Regions from separate parts of the Micromonospora sp. NPDC049275 genome, predicted to be linked through region 3. Evidence: riboswitches for the same ligand, from Rfam matches in the RefSeq annotation. Region 3 holds a riboswitch; each other region holds the start of a gene.
What was found. A riboswitch is a leader RNA that binds a small molecule or an ion and turns the genes downstream of it on or off. The one in region 3 is predicted to bind cobalamin.

Region 1: another riboswitch for cobalamin. It lies ahead of ACGFIE_RS02850 (ABC transporter substrate-binding protein); the one in region 3 lies ahead of ACGFIE_RS24415 (ribonucleoside-diphosphate reductase subunit alpha).
Region 2: another riboswitch for cobalamin. It lies ahead of cobN (cobaltochelatase subunit CobN); the one in region 3 lies ahead of ACGFIE_RS24415 (ribonucleoside-diphosphate reductase subunit alpha).

What each region holds. Positions count from the first base shown of each region.
Region 1 is NZ_JBICSN010000001.1:603,143-610,224, forward strand. It holds gene ACGFIE_RS02835 (VOC family protein) at 1-605, shown strand, start outside; gene ACGFIE_RS02840 (ABC transporter ATP-binding protein) at 577-1,368, opposite strand; gene ACGFIE_RS02845 (FecCD family ABC transporter permease) at 1,428-2,492, opposite strand; gene ACGFIE_RS02850 (ABC transporter substrate-binding protein) at 2,659-3,588, opposite strand; cobalamin riboswitch at 3,672-3,817, opposite strand; gene ACGFIE_RS02855 (M14 family metallopeptidase) at 3,941-5,818, opposite strand; gene ACGFIE_RS02860 (C39 family peptidase) at 6,042-7,082, shown strand, end outside.
Region 2 is NZ_JBICSN010000002.1:404,511-411,592, reverse strand. It holds gene cobN (cobaltochelatase subunit CobN) at 1-1,962, opposite strand, end outside; cobalamin riboswitch at 2,242-2,371, opposite strand; gene ACGFIE_RS07295 (MBL fold metallo-hydrolase) at 2,568-3,419, shown strand; gene ACGFIE_RS07290 (hypothetical protein) at 3,470-3,805, opposite strand; gene helR (RNA polymerase recycling motor ATPase HelR) at 4,075-6,237, shown strand; gene ACGFIE_RS07280 (hypothetical protein) at 6,256-6,918, shown strand; gene ACGFIE_RS07275 (aldo/keto reductase) at 6,999-7,082, opposite strand, start outside.
Region 3 is NZ_JBICSN010000009.1:87,235-94,316, forward strand. It holds gene ACGFIE_RS24405 (CbtA family protein) at 1-438, opposite strand, end outside; gene ACGFIE_RS24410 (CbtB domain-containing protein) at 429-632, opposite strand; cobalamin riboswitch at 691-765, opposite strand; cobalamin riboswitch at 963-1,182, shown strand; gene ACGFIE_RS24415 (ribonucleoside-diphosphate reductase subunit alpha) at 1,373-3,697, shown strand; gene ACGFIE_RS24420 (ribonucleotide-diphosphate reductase subunit beta) at 3,736-4,731, shown strand; gene ACGFIE_RS24425 (family 43 glycosylhydrolase) at 4,876-6,693, opposite strand.

The DNA of each region.
Region 1 (7,082 bases), on a different contig from region 3:
GTGTCGGCCCGCCGGCGATACCCGACCAGGTGCCGATCTGGTCGACGTACGTCGCCACCGACGACGCGGAACTCGTCGCCGGCCGGGTCGAGCGGGCCGGCGGGCAGGTGGTGGTGCCGCCGTTCGAGGTCTTCGACAGGGGCCGGATGGCGGTGTTCGCCGACCCGGCGGGCGCCACGTTCAGCGTCTGGCAGCCACTGGCGATGCCCGGCGCCGAGGCGTTCAACGTGCCCGGAGCCATGAGCTGGAACGAACTGGTCACCCCCGACCCGGAAGGGGCGAAGGTCTTCTACGAGCTGGTGTTCGGGTGGCAGCCGGACGAACAGCCGGTCGGCGGCATGACGTACACCGGGTGGCGGCTCGGCGCGCGGGTCGTCGCCGGGATGATGCCGCCGCTCGCCGACGACTTCCCCGCCGATCTCCCGGCGTACTGGACGGTGTACTTCGCGGTCACCGACGCCGACGCCGCCGCCGCTCGCGCCGCCGAACTGGGCGGGACCATCCTGGTGCCACCCCGCGACATCCCGACCGGCCGATTCGCCGCCCTCCGCGACCCCCAGGGCGCCCTCTTCTCGGTCATCGACCTGGGTGACGACCGGAGCTAGGCCGGACGGGGACCACCAGGGGGCCGTTGGTGCCCGGGATCACCCGGACGCTGGCCCGGTAGTGGGTGGCGAGGAGATGTTCGGTGAGCACCTCGTGCGGGGTTCCCGTCGCCACCACCCGACCGTCGGCCAGCAGCACCATCCGGTCCGCGTACTCGCCGGCCAGGGAGAGGTCGTGCATGGTGGCGAGCACCGTCAGGCCGTGCGCGCGGCGCAACTGGTCGACCACCTCCAGGACCTCCTGCTGGTGGCCGATGTCCAACGCGCTTGTCGGCTCGTCGAGCAGCAGCAGCGTCGCGCCCTGGGCGAGCGCGCGGGCGAGGAAGACCCGCTGTCGTTCTCCCCCGGAGAGGGTCGCCAGCTCGCGGCGGTGGAAGCCGGTCAGGTCCAGGCGGTCCAGCACCTCGTGCACGGCGGCGATGTCCGCTGTCGACTCCCGACCCAGCGTCGGGATGTAGGGGGTGCGGCCGAGCAGCACGTAGTCCAGCACCGACATGCCGGGCGGCACCACCGGGGACTGCGTCACAGTCGCCACCACCCGGGCGCGGTCGCGGCGGCGCAGCGCGGCGCTCGGCGTACCGAACAGGGTGATGGCCTGCGGCGCGGGCAGCAGGCCGCCGACGGCGCGCAACAGTGTGGATTTGCCGGCGCCGTTCGGGCCGATCACGGTGACCCACTCGCCGGCCACGACTGTGAGGTCGACGCCGGCGAGGACCGGCGTGCCGTCCAGGCTGACGTGCAACCCCCACACCTCGACGGCCAACGGGCCAGCGCCCGCGGGACGCGCGGCGTTGCCGGCCGGGCTGGTGGCGGACTCGGGGTTCACAGGAGTGCCCGTCGGGCGGTACGCAGCACGAGGACGAAGAACGGGCCGCCGAGCAGGGCGGTGACCACGCCGATGGGCACCTCGGTCGGGGCGGCGGCGGTTCGGGCCACCACGTCGGTCAGGGCCAGGAACGCGGCCCCGAACAGCAGGGAGAGCGGCAGGATCACCCGGTAGCTCGACCCGGCGAGCAGCCGGACGGTGTGCGGCACGATGATGCCGACGAAGCCGATCAGCCCCGTCGCGGAGACCGCCGCGGCGGTGCCCAGCGACGCGGCGGCGATCAGCAGGTAGCGGGAGCGCTGCGGGTGCAGGCCGAGACTCTTCGCCTCGTCGTCGCCGACCGTGAGGACGTCCAGTTCGCGGCGGTGCAGCAGCACCACCACCGTGGTCAGGGCGGCGTACGGCAGCACCAGCAGCACGTCGTGCCAGCCGGCGGTGGCCAGCCGGCCGAGCAGCCAGGAGTAGACCGGCTGGATGCTGTCGGAGTGCCGCTGGAGCAGGTACGTCTGCCCGGCGGAGAGGAACGCGGAGACCGCGACCCCGGCCAGGATCAGCATCGCCGGGGACCTGCTCCGCCCGCCTGCCGCGCCGAGCAGGTAGGTCATCGTCACGGCGAGCAGCGAGCCGGCGAACGCGGCAAGCGGAATGGTCAACGGCAGCCCGGAGATCGCGCCCTGTCGACCGACGCCGCCGAGGGCGATCACCGCGGTGACCGCGAGGCCCGCGCCGGCGGCCACGCCGAGCAGGTACGGGTCGGCCAGCGGATTGCGGAACACGCCCTGGTAGCAGCCGCCGGCCAGGGCGAGCAGACCGCCGACGAGCAGGCCCAGCACGACCCGGGGCAGCCGCAGTTCGGTGACGATGGCGATCTCGCGCTCGGTCAGCCCGCTGTCGAGGTGCACCCCGGGGATCAGGTTGAGCAGCTCGGCGGCGACGCTTCCCGGCGGCAGGCTGACCGGCCCGAGCGACACCCCGGCGAGGAGCGCGACGAGCACCGCGAGGACGCCGGCGACCAACCAGCGCTTGCGCACTCCGGCGGGCCGCGACCGGGCGGGGGGCAACCCCGCGTCCCGACTGCCGGAGGGCAGCCCGCCGGGCCGGTCAGGAGACGGCAATCCAGCGACGGACGGCGGCCCGCCGGGCCGGGACGAGGATGGCGTCCCGGCCGGCGGGTTGGCGGGTGGCGGGGCGGCCATCGGCGGTGTCCCGGTCACCGACGGACGTCGGTCACGCGGGCACCTTGGCGACCGCGTCGATGATCACCCGGAGCAGGTCCACGACACGGGGGCCCCAGCGGGAGGCGATGTCGTCGTCAAGCGTGACCACCTGGTTGTTCTTCACGGCGGTGAGGCCGGACCAGCCGCTGCGGGCCTTGACCGAGTCGGCGTTCTGCTGACAGCACTTGGAGTCGGCCAGGAAGACGAAGTCCGGGTCGGCCTTGACGATGACCTCCTGGGACAGCTGCGGGTAGCCGCCGTTCTTGCCGTCGGCGTCGGCCGGGTCGGCGATGTTGGTCAGGCCGACCAGGCTGTAGATCGAGCCGATGAACGTCTTGCTTGTCGCGCTGTACAGCTCCGGGCCCAGCTCGTGGTAGTAGGTGAGCTTCTCGGTGCGCTGCGGAAGGTCCTTGACCAGCTTGGCGATGTCGTCCTTCATCCGGCTGGCGACGTCGGCGGCCTGGTCGGCGTGCCCGGTCAGCTTGCCCAGGTCGGTGATCTGCGCGTACGAGTCGTCAAGCGTGGTGGCCGCCGGGGTCAGGTACACCGGGATCTTCAGCTTGCCGAGCTGGTCGACGATCTTGTTGGTGTCGTTGGAGAGCACCACCAGGTCGGGGTTCTTGCCGGCGATCGCCTCGGCGTTGGGCTGGAAGCCCGACAGGTCGGTCTTGGGCGCGTCGGCCGGATAGTTGGACTGGTCGTCCACCGCGCTCACCTGCGGGCCCGCGCCGATAGCGAAGAGCATCTCGGTGGCGCTGGGCGAGAGCGACACGATCTTCTCGGGACGCTTGTCGAGGGTGAGCGCGCCGACCGTGACCGGGTAGCTGGCGGCCGCGGTGCCCGTGGCCGGCTTGTCGTCGGTCTTCTCGGCGCAGGCGCCGAGGGCGAGCGCGGCGACCGCGAGGGTCGCGGCGAGGAGCCGAGGGGTACGTCTGGACATGGGGCCTCCTGTCGGTCGAGGAGTGTGGTGCTTCGCCGACAGGACTTCCGTACGCCCGCCCACGAGGCGCCCTTCCTCGAGAGCGCGTTTCGCGACCCGTCCGCAGGCGACCTGGCTCGTCCCCACCGTCGGGCGGGGCATCACAGTTGCGGGACAGCACCGGTTTCGCACCGGCTTCGCTGCGGAGTGGTCGATAAGACGGTAGCGCACCGCCGGGACGTGCCGAATCGATCAAGTGCTGATCAGAACCCGTCGATCGATGCGGTGGACGTAGGGGCGGCATATGTCCCGGATCCGGAGTCTCGGGAGCGGGTGGTGGGGCCCCGCAGGGGCGGAACGGGGCCCCACCCGATCAGGAGGCCGTGATGGTGACGTTGTCCACAGCCGCCTCCACCAGGCTGGCGCCGGAGGCGTCCGCCGCCTCGACGAGGATCCGCACCGACTGGCCGGCGTACGGGGTGAGGTTGAGGTTCGCCACCGCCCAGCTCCCGTTGCGGTTGGCGGCCGCGCCGGCCTGGGTGAGCAGGGCTGTGGTGCCGCCGTTGTGCACCACGCTCACCCGCAGGTAGTCGGCCGACGAGGCGTTCGAGCCGTGCGCCAGGTACCAGGCCAGCGAGAGGGTCAGCGTGCCGGACGACGGCAGGGCCACCGCCGGGGACCGGGCGCTTGTCACGCCCCCGTCGACGTCGTGGTCACCCGCCGCCGAGCCGGCGAGCCGACCGGTGACCAGGTCGTTGGATCCGGCGTACGGGGTGAGCTGCTTCGCGCCGGAGGACGTGGTGGCCTGGGCGGCGCCCCGTTCCCATGCCCCGAGGGTGGCGGTGTCGGTGCCGGCCGGGTTGGTGGTCCAGCCGGTGGCGGTCTCGAAGGTGTCCGACCAGACCGTGGTGCCGCCGCCACCGCCGCAGTACTGCGACTGCTTGCCGATGGCCCGGTACGGGCAGTCGGCGTACTCGCTGAGCAGCAGCACCGCCTCCCGGTTGCGGGTGGTCTGCGCGGTGATCACCTCGTCGGGTGGGTAGAAGCCGCCGCCGCCGGACGAGCCGGGGTACATCTCGAAGGTGTACGCCCAGATGTTGTGGGTCGCCCACATCCAGTCGAGGCTGTCCCCGTCGGTGATGTAGAGGTCGCTGGACTGCTCCGGGGTGTAGTTGTTGGTGGCCGCCATCTGCTGACCGATGGTGGCGAAGGTGTTGTACTGGTCGGCGCTCATTCCGGTGGCGGTGTTCGCGGTGGTGTAGCCGTACGGCCAGAGCACCAGCTGCGAGTACGTGTGGAAGTCGATGTTCGCCTTGATCTGCTGGACGCCTCCGACCACCCGGCCGTTGACGAAGTTGCGCAGCGCCTGGGTCTCCGGCGCGGAGAACGCGGACGGGCCACGGTAGGTCTCCGACGAGGTCGACCCGGAGGAGCCGCCGCAGCAGCCCCAGTTGTAGCCCCAGTTGCGGTTGAGGTCGGTGCCGACGTTTGACGAGCCGCTGTTGGGCTGGCGGTTCTTGCGCCAGGACCGGTACGAGCCGGTGGCGATGTCGTACTCACTGCCGTCCGGGTTGACGGTCGGCACGATCCAGATCTCCCGGCCGTTGACGAGGTTGGTGATCCGGGAGTCGCTGCCGTAGCTGTCGGTGAAGAGGTTGAGCAGGTAGATCGCCATCTCGACGGTCAGGTGCTCGCGGGCGTGCTGCTGGGCGTTGAACAGGATCTCCGGCTCGCTCTCGTCGGTGCCGACGTTGTCGGAGATCTTCACGGCCATCAGGTCGCGGCCCTCGTACGACGTACCGATGCTGGTCTTGCGGGCGATGGCCGGATGGTCGGCGACGACCTGGTTCACGACGGCGGTCAGTTCCGCGTAGTCGTGGTAGTTGGAGTCGGCGGGCGGGAACGCGAGGGTGCCCACCTCGCCGGCGCCGCGTTCGGCGTTCGGCGGCGGGGCGAGCGGTTCCAACCGGAAGCCGAGCTTGCCGATGGCGGCGGCCTCGGCGGCGGTGGCCGAGATGTGCAGCACGCCGTGTTCGGAGTAGTCGATTGCGGCCCCGGTGCGGGCCACCGCGTTGCGTTCGGCGAGGGTCCGGGGCCCGAGCACCCGGTAGCCGGCGGCGGCCGGCTCGGCGGTCCGGTCGGGTGCCGGTTGGGCGGCGACAGGTCCGGCGGCGACGGTGACGATTCCCAGCCCGGTGACGACGGCGAGCACCAGGACGCGACGGAGAGGGTGGGGTCTGTCCAGGGTCATGGACTACCTCCTCGGAGGGCGGGATGTCCCGCTCGGTGAAGCACACTTCACCATCAGTCACATGGTCATATCAATATTGCTCGCTGCCTTGGATGCCGTCCCGTCCATCCCAGGTGGACCATCGCGGCGGCAAAGATTTTCTACTGCTGAACATCTGGCGAAACTTCCCTCCAAGCGGAAAACTGACCAGCGACGATGCCCCTCTCGACACCGCGGAGCACCCATGGCCAGTCCCCGCCTGCACGCGGCCGCCCTCGCCGGCGTCAGCGCGCTCACCCTGCTCGCCACCGCAGCCCCCGCGACGGCGGCCCGGCCGCCCTCCCCCGCCCACGACGAGCAGATCACCTTCCAGGACTGGTCCGGCCCCGCCGACTGGCACCGGGGCAGCCAGGACGGCACCCGCGTCGTGCCCGGCGCGCGAGCGGGCGTCACCCTGGCCCGCCCGGCCGGCACCATCGAGTACGCCGACCCGCACACCGGCACCACCCGCACCTGGGAGTACGGCACCTGGACCTCGCCGGTGACCCGGATCGGCTTCGACGCGACCGAGCTGATCGCCTCCTGGAACGCCGAGACCCCCGCCGGCACCTGGATCCAGGTGGAGATGCAGGGCGGCTACACCAGCGGCGACCAGACCCCCTGGTACGTGCTGGGCCGCTGGGCGTCCGGCGACACCGACATCAAGCGGACCAGCGTCGACGAACAGGGCGACCCCTGGTCGACGATCTGGACGGACACGTTCAGCATCGACGACGCCGACGCCGGAGTGCTGCTGCGGTCGTACCAGCTGCGGCTGACCCTCTACCGGGCGCCCGGGCAGACCGCCGCGCCTGTCGTACGGATGCTCGGCGCGATGAGCTCCACAGTGCCGGACCGGTTCACCGTCCCGCCGAGCGCCGGGCACATCGCCTGGGGCGTCGAGCTGCCGGTGCCGCGCTACTCGCAGAACGTGCACGCCGGGCACTACCCCGAGTACGACGGCGGCGGCGAGGCGTGGTGCTCGCCCACCTCCACCGAGATGGTCGTCGAGTACTGGGGGCGCAAGCCGTCGGCGGCCGACACCTCCTGGGTGGACCCGACCTACCCCGATCCGACGGTGAACCACGCCGCCCGGATGACCTACGACTACGCGTACGACGGCGCCGGGAACTGGCCGTTCAACACCGCGTACGCGGCCAGCTTCCCCGGGCTGGAGGGGCGGGTGACCCGACTGCACTCGCTGGACGAGCTGGAGCGCTTCATCGCCGCCGGCATCCCCGTGGTC
Region 2 (7,082 bases), on a different contig from region 3:
GATCTGCACGTCCTTGACCTCGCACAGGTACCCGTCGAGGTGCAGCACGAAGTCGTCGAAGTCGTCGGCGTCGGGCATCGCCTCGGCGTGCAGGTCGTGGTGCAGCTCGGCGGCGCGGACGAGGTCCCAGATCTGCGCCCGCACGGTGGGCACCTTGGCCGGGTCGAGGGCCTGCACTGTCGCGTACTCGTCGAGCAGTTGCTCCAGTTTGGCCAGGTCGCCGTAGGTCTCGGCGCGGGCCATCGGCGGTACCAGGTGGTCGATGACCACGGCGTGCGCGCGGCGCTTGGCCTGGGTGCCCTCGCCGGGGTCGTTGACGATGAACGGGTAGACGAGCGGCAGGTCGGCGAGGACCGCGTCGGGCGCGCAGTCGGCGGCCAGGCCGAGCCCCTTGCCGGGCAGCCACTCCAGGGTGCCGTGTTTGCCCAGGTGCACCACGGCGTCCGCGCCGAACCCACCGTCCGCGACCGGCGCGGCCAGCCAGCGGTACGCGGCCAGGTAGTGGTGGCTCGGCGGCAGGTCCGGGTCGTGGTAGATGGCGATCGGGTTCTCCCCGAAGCCGCGGGGCGGCTGGATCAGCAGCACCACGTTGCCGAAGCGCAGCCCGGCGAGCACCATGTCGCCGCCCTCGGTGTACAGCTCGCCGGGCGGCTCACCCCAGTGCTCCCGCATCCGCTCGCGCAGCTCGGCCGGGACCTGGTCGAACCACCGCCGGTACGTCTGCCCCGGTATCCGGGCCTCGGCGGCGGCCAACTGCTCCGGGGTGAGCCACTCCACGTCGTGACCACCGGCGGCGATCAGCGCGTGGATCAGCGCGTCGCCGTCCTCGGGTGGCGGCGCGTCACCCAGGTCGTAACCCGCCTCGGCGAGCGCGGCGAACAGCCGGACCGCCGAGACCGGGGTGTCAAGCCCGACGGCGTTGCCCACCCGGGAGTGCTTGGTGGGGTACGAGCTGAGGACGACGGCGACCCGCTTGTCGGCGTTGGGCACGTACCGCAGCCGGGCGTGGCGCACCGCGATGCCGGCCACCCGGGCGGCCCGCTCGGCGTCGGCGGCGTACACCGAGAGACCGTCGGCGTCGATCCGCTTGAACGAGAACGGCACGGTGACGATCCGGCCGTCGAACTCGGGGATCGCCACCTGCATGGCCGCGTCCAACGGGGACAGCCCGGCGTCGCTGCCGGCCCACTGCTCGCGGGTGCTGGTGAGGCAGAGCGCCTGGATGACGGGCACGTCCAGGGCGGCTAGCGCGCCGACGTCCCAGGCGTCCTCGTCGCCGCCCCCGGAGGCGTCCGCGGCGACCGCGCCGCCGGCCGCGAGCACGGTGACCAGCAGCGCGTCACAGCGGGCGAACAGCCCGAGTGGGCCGGCGCCGGTGGTCAGGCCGCGCAGCGAGCCACAGAAGATCGGCAGCGGGTTGCCCCCGGCCTCCCGCACGGCGTCGGCCAGCACGTCGACGAACGCGGTGTTGCCGGCGAGGGCGTGCGCCCGGTAGAAGATGATCCCCACGGTGGGCCGGTCCGGGTCGGTCGGGTGCTCGCCGTGCACCCCGTACGCCGGGGTGGGCGCGGGCGGGGCGAACCCCTCGCCGGTGAGCAGCACCGTGTCGCCGAGGAACCGGGCCAGGTGCCCGAGGTTGTCCGGCCCACCCTCCACCAGGTACGCCAGCGCCTGGGTGACCACCCCGGACGGCACCGTGGAGACGGCCATCAGCTCCGCGTCGGGCACCGCCTCGCCGCCGAGCACGACAGTCGGCACGCCGGTGGCGAGCACCGCGGCGAGGCCGTCCGGCCACGCCTGCCGACCCCCGAGCAGGCGTACGACGGCGAGGTCGACCCCGTCGAGCAGGGCGGGCACCTCGTCGGCGGCGACCCGTGCGGGGTTGGCGAGCCGGTAGTCGGCGTCACTGGCGCGGGCGGCCAGCAGGTCGGTGTCGGCGGTGGAGAGCAGCAGAACGCGCACGGCAGGCTCCGGACGGTAACGTCGGCACGCTCGCGGGAGCGGCCTGGCGACGGATGGGCGCAGGGTTCAGCGGAGGCCGCGATCGGGCCCGCTCACCGGCGTACGGCCGGGGACGACGGGCGGCGCGGTCCGGAACTCAGCAGTGAACGGAGTCGATGCCGATCGCGGCGACGACACGGCCGCGGTGCGGGGAACGGCACGCGCCGTCGATGATGGAGACGCCAAGCGTCATCGGGTCCTCCTCGGGTGTCCACGCCCTGGGGTACGTCCCGACGGCCGAAGTATCCTGGCTTCCGGATCGACGCTCTCCCCCGGCCTTCCAACCGCAGACACACGGCCGTGACTCGCGAGGGGGGATCGCTCCCCGGTGACAGTGGCGGGACCGCGTCGGATTCGCACCGACTTCCTTCACTGCCGTCAGGCCGCGAATGCTGCCACACCGCAGCGCCGCCGGTCAACGCCACCCGGCTCCCGCCTCAACGGCCACCGTCGATCGAGAGATGCCGATTGCGTGGGTTCGAAAACACGCTCGGACGGCGCCTTCGGGTCGATGTCCGCGCCCTTTGCTCTGCTTCAACCAACGCAACACAGAGACGCCGGCACTGTTGCCTCCGCTGAAGCAGAGCGAAGGAGACAAGCGGGCACTGGTCGCCTGGCGGGAGGGCGGATCGCCACCGGTCCACCTAGGATCGAGGGACGTCCGATCCAGCGGCCACTATCGATCCGGGAGGTCGAGCGCCATCGTCGCCCCGCAGTTTCGTCACCTCGCCGGCCGGGTCTGGCTGTGCCCCGGCGACCCCGACCCGGACGCGGTCCAGGCCGGTGTCGCGGTGGTCGCCGACGAGCGCGGCAGTGTGATGATCGACGCGGGGCAGAGCCCCGCCCACGCCGCCGAGATCCGCGCCGCGCTGGCCGCCGCCGGGCTGCCGGAGCCGCGCTGGCTCGTCTACACCCACCATCACTGGGACCACGTGTGGGGTGCCTGCGCCTGGCCCGGGGTCGAGATCATCGGGCACGCTTCGGGCGTACCGCTGCTCGGCGCGGAGGCCGCCCGGCCGTGGAGTCACCGCTACCTGCGCGAGCAGGTGCGGGCCGATCCACGCCTCGGCCCGAGCTTCCGGGCCCGGGCGCTCGCCATGGACTCGTGGGACGGGTTCGCCGTTCTGCCGCCCGCCCGGACGTTCACCGACACCGACGAGCTGCCGGTCGGGGTGCGGTTGCGCCACGTCGGCGGCGGGCACGCGCCGGACTCGATCGTGGTGTCGGTGCCCGACTCGGGCGTCCTGCTGCTGGGCGACTGCTTCTACCCGCCACCGGCACATCTGCGCCGGCCCGAGGACGGCCTCGACCTGGCGCTGATCCGCCGGCTGCTCGACGACGACCACGGCTGGTACGTCTCCAGCCACGCCGAGCCCATGACGCTGCAGCAGGCTCGGTCGTACGTCCAAACCGACTGATCCCGCCCCGAAGCCACGTCATCGGGACCCCGACGCGCCCCGCCCGAGGCTCAGCGGGCGTGACGCTCCGGGTGCGCCCGGTTCCAGGTGCGCATGCGCTCCGGGTAGCCGGTGCGGGCCGCCTCGTACAGCGGAACCGCGTGCTTGCGGGCGATGGCGCCCGCGGCGCGGGGTGTGCCGGTGCGGCGGCGGATCCATTCGCCGTCGTGGGCGATCGCCACCACCGTGGTGTCGGTCGCGGTGGTCTCCGGTTCCAGGTAGAACTCCACTCCCCGACGGCTGGCGACGAACGCCTCCAGCGCGGCGAGGTCGTCCCGGGTGGCCTCGCGGTCCAGCTTCGTCGGGGTCGCCTCGGCGCCCCGTGACCGCCTGTTGAACCAGCTCATGCCCAGCCCCTCTCCTCGGACGCCTCTCCAGTTCAGCACCGATTCCTGGCAATGGGCTGCACGCCGGGTGGGAGAAATCTGACTCGTCGGGCCACAGGGACACCGGGCCGTAGGGACAGCGGGCCGCAGGGACACTCGGCGCACGGGAGGGGCGACACACCTCCCGCCATATCCAACATATACCGCATGGGGGGACTTGCGGCAAGGCCCCAGGTGTACCGCAGAATTGCCCGTCCAAGGCCAGGACCTGCGGAAACGGGAGCCAGTACATGCACAAGTCGTCGGCGGCGGACGCCGTGTTCGACCTTCCCGACAACCTCGCCGCCAAGGCCGATCCGGCGCTGATCGCCCGTGACGAGCAGCACTTCGCCGTCATCGCGGCGAGCCTGGAGCAGTCGATCGCGGACCTGTCCGACCGCCTCGACGCCGAGCGCCGGGCACCCGCCGGCAAGGGGCGCCAGGCGGTCGCCCGCGACGAGGAGGTCCGCCGGTTGACCGGTCGTCTGCGGGCCCTACGTCGCTTCGGTCTGGACCTGTGCCTCGGACGCATCGTCAGCGCCGACGATCCGGAGCCCGTCTACATCGGGCGCTTCGGCCTCACCGACGGGGGCGGTCGTCGGCTGCTGCTCGACTGGCGGTCCCCGGCCGCCGAGCCGTTCTTCGGGGCTACCCACGCCAACCCGATGGGTCTGGCCAGCCGCCGCCGGTACCGCTGGACGCTCGGCCGGATCCGCGACTACTGGGACGAGGTGTTCACCCCGGACGGGTTCGAGGGGCACGCGGCGCTCGACGACCAGTCCGCGTTCATCGCCAGCCTCGGCGGCAACCGGTCGGCCCGGATGCGCGACGTGCTCGGCACCATCCAGGCCGACCAGGACGCCATCATCCGGGCCGGATCGCGAGGCGCCCTCGTCGTCGACGGTGGTCCGGGCACCGGCAAGACAGTCGTGGCCCTGCACCGCACCGCGTACCTGCTCTATTCCGACCCGCGCCTCGGCCAGCGCCGCGGCGGGGTGCTGTTCGTCGGGCCGCACCAGCCCTACCTGGCGTACGTCGCCGACGTCCTGCCCAGCCTCGGCGAGGAGGACGTGCAGACCTGCACCCTGCGCGACCTCGTCCCGGAGGGTGCCACGGCGACCGTGGAGACCGACCCGGAGGTGGCCCGCCTGAAGTCCTCCGCCGACCTGGTGCGGGCGATCGAAGCGGCCGTGCGGTTCTACGAGGAGCCGCCGACCACGGCGACGACGGTCACGGCCGGCGACACCGAACTGCGGCTGAGCGCTGACGACTGGGCTCAGGCGTTCGAGGCGCCCGGACCCGGCACCCCGCACAACGAGGCGCGGGACGAGATCTGGGAGGAGTTGCTGGCGATCCTGCTCGGGAAGTACGACGGCGACGAGTCGGACGACCTGGTACGCCTGTCGCTGCTGCGCAACCGCGACCTGCGTACGGCGTTCCACAACGCCTGGCCGCTGCTCGACGCGACGGAGATCGTCGCGGACCTGTGGTCGGTGCCCGCCTATCTGCGCCGGTGCGCCCCCTGGCTCGGCCCCGACGACATCCGCCGGCTGCGGCGCGCGGACGCCCGCGCCTGGACGGTGTCCGACCTGCCCCTGCTCGACGCGGCACGGCAGCGGCTCGGCGACCCGGAGTCGTCCCGGCGTGCCCGCCGCCACGAGGCCACGATCGCCGCCGAACGCGCGCGCATGGCCACCGTCGTCGACGAGCTGATCGAGGCGCACGCCTACGACGACGGTGAGGGCGTGCTGTCGAGCCTGCGTCAACTGGATCTGCAGGACGCGCTCGTCGACGAGGCAGTCCTGTCCCGCGCCGACCCGGATCTGCTGGCCGGCCCGTTCGCGCACATCGTCGTGGACGAGGCGCAGGAGCTGACCGACGCGCAGTGGCAGATGCTGCTGTCGCGTTGCCCGTCGCGCAGTTTCACCATCGTCGGGGACCGCGCCCAGGCCCGGCACGGGTTCACGGAGTCGTGGCAGGAACGGCTGAGGCGCATCGGGCTCGACCGGGTCACCATGACCTCGTTGAGCATCAACTACCGGACGCCCCAGGAGGTCATGGCGCAGGCCGAGCCGGTCATCCGGGCCGTCCTCCCGGACGCGAACGTGCCGACGTCGATCCGCGCCAACGGCATCCCGGTGGCCCACGGATCGGTCCACGACCTGGACGCGATCGTCGACGGCTGGCTCGCGGAGCACGCCGACGGGATCGCCTGCGTCATCGGTGAGCCCACGTACCGACCGACGACGGATCGCGTCCGGTCGCTGACCCCGGAGCTGTCCAAGGGGCTGGAGTTCGACCTGGTAGTGCTCGTCAACCCGGAGACGTTCGGCGAGGGGATCCAGGGGGCTGTCGACAGGTACGTCGCGATGACCCGCGCGACCCAGCGACTCGTCGTCCTCACCAACTCCTGACCTCGTAGGCTGCCGGACGTGTCGACTGACGTGCGAGAGGCGGCGGCGTACGACAACGCGCACTGGTGCGCCGCCGTGTGCGCCAGCCACGGGCTGACCGGCCGGATCGACGCCGACGCGTGGTCGGTGCCCCGCCGCTCCCCGCAGTGGTATCCCGACGCGGTCACCCTGCGCCCCGGCGTCGACCCCGAGGCGCTGCTGGCGCGGATCGACGCCGGGGCGGGCGCGTCGGTGAAGGACAGCTTCGCCGACCTCGACCTCTCGGCGTACGGGTTCCGGGTGCTCTTCGAGGCGCACTGGATCCACCGCCCGCCCACCGATCCGCTCACCGACCCGCCGCTCACCCCGGTCACCAGCGCGGAAGGGCTGGCGGCCTGGGCGAGCGCGCACGGCGGCGGGGAGCTGTTCCGCCCGGCGCTGCTGGCCGTCCCGCGCGTCCGCGTGCTGGCCCGCCACGACGAGCGGGGCGCGGTCGTCGGCGGGGCGGTGGTCAGCGGCGACGACCCGTCCGGCGTCTCCAATTTGTTCGCCAACACCGGCGACCCCGCCGCGATCTGGCGTGGGGTCGTCGCCACCCGGCCCGGCGTCGCCCTGGTCGGCTACGAGACGGCCCCCGACCTACCACCCGCCCGCCAAGCCGGCTTCCTCCCCGCAGGCCCCCTCCGGGTCTGGCTCCGGTGATCATGAAGTTAGCGGCACGACACGCCGACATCGACGACAACAACTTCATGATCACCGGGCTGGTGGGCCGGGGACAGGGCTCACCCCAGGTGGGTCAGGTCTTCGGGCGTTAGGCGCAGGGCGGCGGCCGCTATGTTCTCCTCCAGGTGGGCCTTGTCGCCCGT
Region 3 (7,082 bases):
CTGGTTGATGGTGGCCGGGTCGCCGACGGCCGGGGGATTCGGCGGGTACTTGAGGAACGGCACGATCACCGCGCCGAGCAGCGCGCCGCCGGCCAGGAGCAGCCCGGACCGTCCGTCGTCAGGGGTCCGTCGCCGCCGGGTCAGCAGGACGTACGCCGTGGCCAGCAGGCCACCCATCGCGGCGCCGAACAGTGCGGTGGCCAGGAACAGCCCGCCGCGCTGGCCGTTCCTGCTGACCAGGGCGTCCTCGTCGTGCTGGTGCCCACCGGTGGCGGGTTCGGCGTGTGTCGCCGCCTCCTCGATGGCGATGGCCGCCTCGACGTGGGGTTCGCCGACGACGTAGGCGAACGTTCCGGCGAGCAGACCGGCCACCAGGCCGGCGAGCAGCCCGCGCAGGAGAACCGTGACGAACGTGGGTGCGGTGCCGGTCAGTGGCACGGGACACCGAGCAGGTGCCGGCCGTCGTGCATCAGCTCGTGCAGGTACATCCCGCTGCGCGAGACCGCGCCCTGGTCGAAGGCGACGAGATAGGCCAGCAGGGTGAGCACGGCGACGGTGGCCAGGACCGTCCACAGGAGACGGGTCGGGACAGCGGGGTGCACCAGCGGCTGGCTGGACGTGGAACTGGACATGTGTGCACGAACCTCCTCGGGGATGACGCGTCCCCATCGCAAGGCTGCGGACGACCGAGCGTCCTGGCTCGCGGCTCCCCAGGCCGGGGACCGCTCACAGTGGCGCGACCGCGCCGGATTCTCACCGGCTTCCCTCGCGTCGCCGCAGATGTGGGTCGACCGTATCGGTGCCGGTTCTCCTCGGTCAAGCCGGCGACGAAGTCCGATCACGACGCTGCCCCACGGCCGCCCACCCGAGGGCGTCGACCGGATCGACGACGGCCGTCGCGGGCGGCCGCGACACGCCCGGCCCCGACATGTGGGGTGTGACAAACCCTGTCGCCCCTATATATGGTGTCGACCGCAGCTGGTTCGGCCACTCACCCCAGGGTGGCCGAGGCAAGAGGGAACCCGGTGAAATTCCGGGACTGCCCCGCAGCGGTGAGTGGGAACGACAGCCGTCATCAGCACTGGGCCGCCATCTGGCCTGGGAAGCGACGGCCAGTAGGAGACCGGGTGACCCCGGTCGTGCCCGCGAGTCCGAAGACCTGCCAGCGCGCCGCGTACCCGCATCCGGGTGGGCGGTGGTCCGAGGCCGCGTGGGACGGCCGACGCCTTTCGGATCCACGCCGCCGTCGGCGTGGCGTCCGTCGGTGTCGGTCGCCTCGCGCCGAGGGCCATCAGGTCCTCAAACTCGCGAGGAGTGAGTGGTGACAGTTACCGAGGTGACCCCGGCCGACGGCGACACGGCCCTGGGGCGTATGCCGACGCAGGTCCGCAAACGCGACGGCGGCAGCGAGCCGGTGGACGTGCGCAAGCTCGTCGCCACGGTCGAGCGTTGGGCCGACGACCTGCCCGACGTCGACCCGCTGCGGGTGGCGACCCGCACGATCAGCGGCCTGTACGACGGCGCGACGACGGCCGAGCTGGACCGGCTGACCATCCAGACCGCTGCCGAGATGATCGGTACGGAGCCGCAGTACTCGCGCCTCGCCGCCCGGCTGCTGGCCAGCCACGTCGAGCGGGAGGTACGCCGGCAGGGCGTCACCTCGTTCAGCGCGGCGATCCGGGCCGGCCACGCCGAGGGCCTGATCGGAGACGAGACCGCCGCGTTCGTCGCCGCGCACGCCGGCACGTTCGACGACGCCGTCGACGCCGACGGCGACCGTCGCTTCGAGTACTTCGGCCTGCGCACGGTCTACGACCGGTACCTGCTGCGTCACCCCACCAGCCGGCTGGTGCTGGAGACCCCGCAGTACTGGCTGCTGCGGGTGGCCTGCGGCCTGTCCCGTACGCCGGACGAGGCGGTGGACTTCTACCGGCTCATGTCCAGCCTGGCCTACCTGCCCAGCTCACCGACGCTGTTCAACTCCGGTACCCGGCACACCCAGATGTCCTCGTGCTACCTCGTCGACTCGCCGCGCGACGAGCTGGACTCGATCTACGCGCGCTACGCCCAGGTCGCCAACCTGTCCAAGTTCGCCGGTGGCATCGGCATCGCGTACTCCCGGGTCCGGTCCCGGGGTGCGCTGATCCGCGGCACCAACGGCCAGTCCAACGGGATCGTGCCGTGGCTGCGCACCCTTGACGCGAGCGTCGCGGCGGTCAACCAGGGCGGTCGACGCAAGGGCGCGGCCTGCGTCTACCTGGAGCCGTGGCATCCGGACATCGAGGAGTTCCTCCAGCTGCGGGACAACACCGGCGAGGACGCGAGGCGTACCCACAACCTGAACCTGGCCAACTGGATCCCGGACGAGTTCATGCGCCGGGTCGAGGCCGACGAGGTGTGGTCGCTGTTCGACCCGGACGAGGTGCCCGAGCTGCCCGACCTGTGGGGGGAACGGTTCGACGCCGCGTACCGGGCGGCCGAGGCGCAGGGCCGCTTCGTGCGGCAGGTGCCGGCGCGCGAGCTGTACGGGAAGATGATGCGGACCCTGGCCCAGACCGGCAACGGTTGGATGACCTTCAAGGACGCGGCCAACCGGCTGTGCAACCAGACGGCCGAGCCCGGCAACGTGGTGCACCTGTCCAACCTGTGCACCGAGATCGTCGAGGTGTCCAGCGACGCCGAGACCGCGGTGTGCAACCTCGGCTCGGTGAACGTGGCCGCCCACCTGACCGAGAGCGGCATCGACTGGGAACGGCTGCGTGCCACGGTCCGGACGGCTGTGACGTTCCTCGACCGGGTCATCGACATCAACTACTACCCGACCCCGCAGGCCGCGGCGAGCAACCCCCGCTGGCGGCCGGTCGGGCTCGGGCTGATGGGCCTGCAGGACGTGTTCTTCGCGCTGCGGCTGCCGTTCGACTCGCCGGCCGCGCGGGAGCTGTCCACGCGGATCAGCGAGGAGCTGTACCTGACCGCGCTGGAGACCTCCGCCGACCTGGCGCGCGAATTCGGGGCGCATCCCGCGTTCGCGCAGACCCGGGCCGCGCGGGGCCAGCTCCAGCCCGACCTGTGGGGCGTCGAGGGTACGCAGACCGCGCGCTGGGCCGCGCTGCGCCAGCGGGTCGGGGCGTACGGGCTGCGCAACTCGCTGCTGGTGGCGGTCGCGCCGACCGCGACCATCGCCTCGATCGCCGGCTGTTACGAGTGCGTCGAGCCGCAGGTGTCCAACCTGTTCAAGCGCGAGACCCTGTCCGGGGAGTTCCTCCAGGTCAACACGGCCCTGGTCGGCGAGCTGAAGGCGCGTGGCCTGTGGACCGAGCGGATCCGTTCGGCGATCCGGCGCGCGGAGGGGTCGGTGCAGGCCGTGACGGAGCTGCCGGCCGACGTGCGGGAGCTGTTCCGCACCGCGTGGGAGCTGCCGCAGCGGTCGCTCATCGACCTGGCGGCCGCCCGCGCGCCGTTCATCGACCAGTCCCAGTCGCTGAACCTGTTCCTGGCCTCGCCCACCATCGGCAAGCTCTCCTCGATGTACCTGTACGCCTGGAAGACCGGGCTGAAGACCACCTACTACCTGCGCTCACGCCCCGCCACGCGGATCCAGCAGGCAACCGTCAGCGCGGTCGCACCCGTCACCGTCGACGCCGAGGCGCTGGCCTGCTCGCTGGAGAACCCCGAGTCGTGCGAGGCGTGCCAGTGACCGTTCCCGACACCACCACCGACACGAGGACCACGCACATGCTGCTCGACCCCGGGATGGATCTCACTCTCCGCCCGATGCGCTACCCGCACTTCTTCGACCGGTTCCGCGCCGCGATCCGCAACACCTGGACGGTCGAGGAGGTCGATCTGCACGCCGACCTCGCCGACCTGGACCGGCTGTCGCCGGCCGAGCGGCACCTGGTCAGCCGCCTCGTGGCGTTCTTCGCCACCGGCGACACGATCGTCGCCAACAACCTGGTGCTCAACCTCTACCAGCACGTCAACAGCCCGGAGGGTCGCCTCTACCTGTCCCGGCAGCTGTTCGAGGAGGCCGTGCACGTCCAGTTCTACCTCAACCTGCTCGACACGTACGTGCCCGACGAGACCGAGCGGTTCGCCGCCTTCGCCGCGATCGAGAACATCCCCTCGATCCGCCGCAAGGCCGAGTTCTGCTTCCGCTGGATCGACTCGCTCGGGGAGTTGCGGGAGCTGCGGTCCCGCGAGGACCGGCGCGCGTTCCTGCTCAACCTCATCTGCTTCGCCGCCTGCATCGAGGGATTGTTCTTCTACGGCGCGTTCGCGTACGTGTACTTCCTGCGCTCCCGTGGCCTGCTGCACGGCCTGGCCTCCGGCACCAACTGGGTCTTCCGCGACGAGTCGATGCACATGGCGTTCGCGTTCGACGTGGTGGACACGGTGCGCGCCGAGGAGCCCGACCTGTTCGATGACGATCTCGCCGACCAGGTCCGCCAGATGCTCATCGAAGCGGTCGAGTGTGAGGTCCAGTTCGCCGAGGACCTGGTGGGTCAGGGCGTGCCCGGTCTCACTCTCGCGGACATGCGGGAGTACCTCCAGCACGTCGCCGACCGCCGTCTCGCCCAGCTCGGCATCGCCGGGCACTACGGGTCGGCCAACCCGTTCGCCTTCATGGAGTTGCAGGACGTGCAGGAGCTGTCCAACTTCTTCGAGCGGCGGGTGTCGGCGTACCAGGTGGGTGTGACCGGTTCGGTGGCCTTCGACGACGACTTCTAGGACCCCCACCCCACCCCCTCCCCACCCCGTCGACCAGGAAGTTGTTGCTCCCTATCGGCGTGTCAGGGGCACCAACTGCATGATCAACGTCGGCGGCGGGCGAGGTGGGGGTGGGGCGGGGGTGTTCTTGGGGGTGGGTGACTGTCAGGCGGGGGAGCAGGTCGGGGTGATGGTCGGAGGCGTGCTGGTGGCGCTCGTGCTCAGGTAGCCCGCGGTGGTCGACGTGCCCGGCGCGAGCTGCCCGTTGTAGGCGGCGTTCGCGACTGTCACCTGGCTGCCCGTCTGGGTGAGGGCGCCGTTCCAGACCTGCGACACCGTCTGGCCGCTGGGGAGGGTGAAGGTGACCCGCCATCCGCTCAGCGAGGAGGCCCCGGAGTTGGTGACCGTCAGCCGCCCCTCGAATCCGCCCTGCCAGGTGTTGACCACGGTGTTGGTCACCGCGCAGGACTGCCCGGCCGGGACCGTCGGCGTCGGGGTGGGAGTGGACGTCGGGGTCGTCGTCGGAGTGGGCGTCGGGGTCGGGGTGGGCGACGACGTCGCGGTGGGGGTCGGGGTGGGCGTCGTGGTGCCGCCGGCCTGGAACTGCCACCAGTTGAGGTTGAACAGGTTGCCGCTGCCGCCGGTGAAGCGCAGGTAGAGATCCTGGGTACCGGTCGCGCCGCTGACCGGGCAGGAGACGGTCTGCCAGGTCTGCCACCCGCCGGTGCCCGGCACCGCGCAGCTGCCCACCCGGGTGCCGGTGGGGCTACCGAGGCGCAGTTCGATCGTGCCACCGGACGTGGCCGAGGCGACCCGGGCCGAGAAGGACGTCGCGCCCGTACCGAATCCCACGCCCTTGACCTTGATGTAGTCCCCGTTCTCGATCCACCCGACGTTCATCCCGCCCTCGCTGGCCGGCTCGGTCTCGATGCCGGAGCCCCAGGCGATGGTCTCGGCCTCCTGCCGCCCGTACGGGTTCAGGGTGCCGATCTGGGGCGCGCCCGTCGTGGTCATGGTGATCGTCGGGATGGTGCCGTTGGTGTTGTAGGTGAACTTCTCCACTGCCACCGAGCGGGTGTACCCGCTGCCGCCGGGCAACGCTCCGTTGTGGTAGAAGAAGTACGAGCCGCCGTTGAAGTCGATGACCCCGGGGTGGTTGGTGAAGCTGGCCCCCTGGCGGGGCATGATCGTCCCTCGGTAGGTCCAGGGTCCGGTCGGGCCGGTCGCCGTCGAGTAACCGATGAACTCGGAGCAGCACTCCGCCGCGAACACGTTGTAGTAGATGCCGTTGCGCTTGTAGACCCACGGACCTTCCTCGTAGAGGGTCGGCCGGCTCGCGTTCCCCGTCCGGGTGCCGAACCCGGCGGTGGTGAGTGGGATCTTTGTGGCGCTGCCGCTGTAGGAGATCATGTCCGCGTTCAGCCGGACGTACCACAGGTTCGGGTTGCCCCAGTACAGGTATGCCTGGCCGTCGTCGTCGATGAAGACGGTGGGGTCGATCTCGCCGTTGCCCACCAGCGGACGGCCGATGGCGTCCCGGAACGGCCCGGTGGGGCTGTCGGCGACCGCGACGCCGATGGCCATCGAGTTGGTCGCCCGGGCGGTCACCGGCACGTACCAGTAGAACTTGCCGTTGCGGGCGATGACCTGGCCGGCCCACGCGTTGGCGCTCGCCCAGCTGAAGGTGTTGAGGCTCAGGGGTGAGCCGTGGTCGGTCCAGTTGACCATGTCGGCCGACGACCACACCCGCCAGTCCTTCATGGTGAAGTACGTGGAGCCGTCCTCGTCGTGGCCTGTGTAGAGGTAGACCCGCCCGTCGTGCACCAGGGGAGCCGGGTCGGCGGTGTAGATGTGCTGGACGATGGGGTTGTCCGCGTGGGCGGCCGTGGCCGGAGTGAGCGTCGCGATGAGCAGCAGGCTCACGAGCCACGCGGCGCCGCGTCGGAGCCGGTTCCTCGTGAGCGGTGGCGGTGCGGGGTGCATCGGTACCTCCAGGGTGGGTCACGACGGGAGGGCACGGTCCGTCGGTCTCGCCGGCGGGGCGCCGCGTGTCGCTTCGGGGCCTCGATGGTGGCCGTGCGGCGAGAACGGCAGGCGGGACCGGTCGTCCACCGTGGCTCCCACGCGCGGCGGCCCGCCGTCGTCAGCGGCGGTGATCAACGTCCCTGAGGGAGGCCCGGACACCCACCAGCGGGCGTTGGTCATGCGCGACTCCATCGACCTCTACGGATCGAGTGGAGCGGTGAAGCGTGCCCTTCGCCTCTGCGGCCTGAGGGTAGTCTGTTATCGCTAACATTCTCAAGCGATGGACGGATCTGGATTTCCACGTCGTCGTGGCGGGCCGGTCGGCTCCGGGTCGCACGCGGCACGTG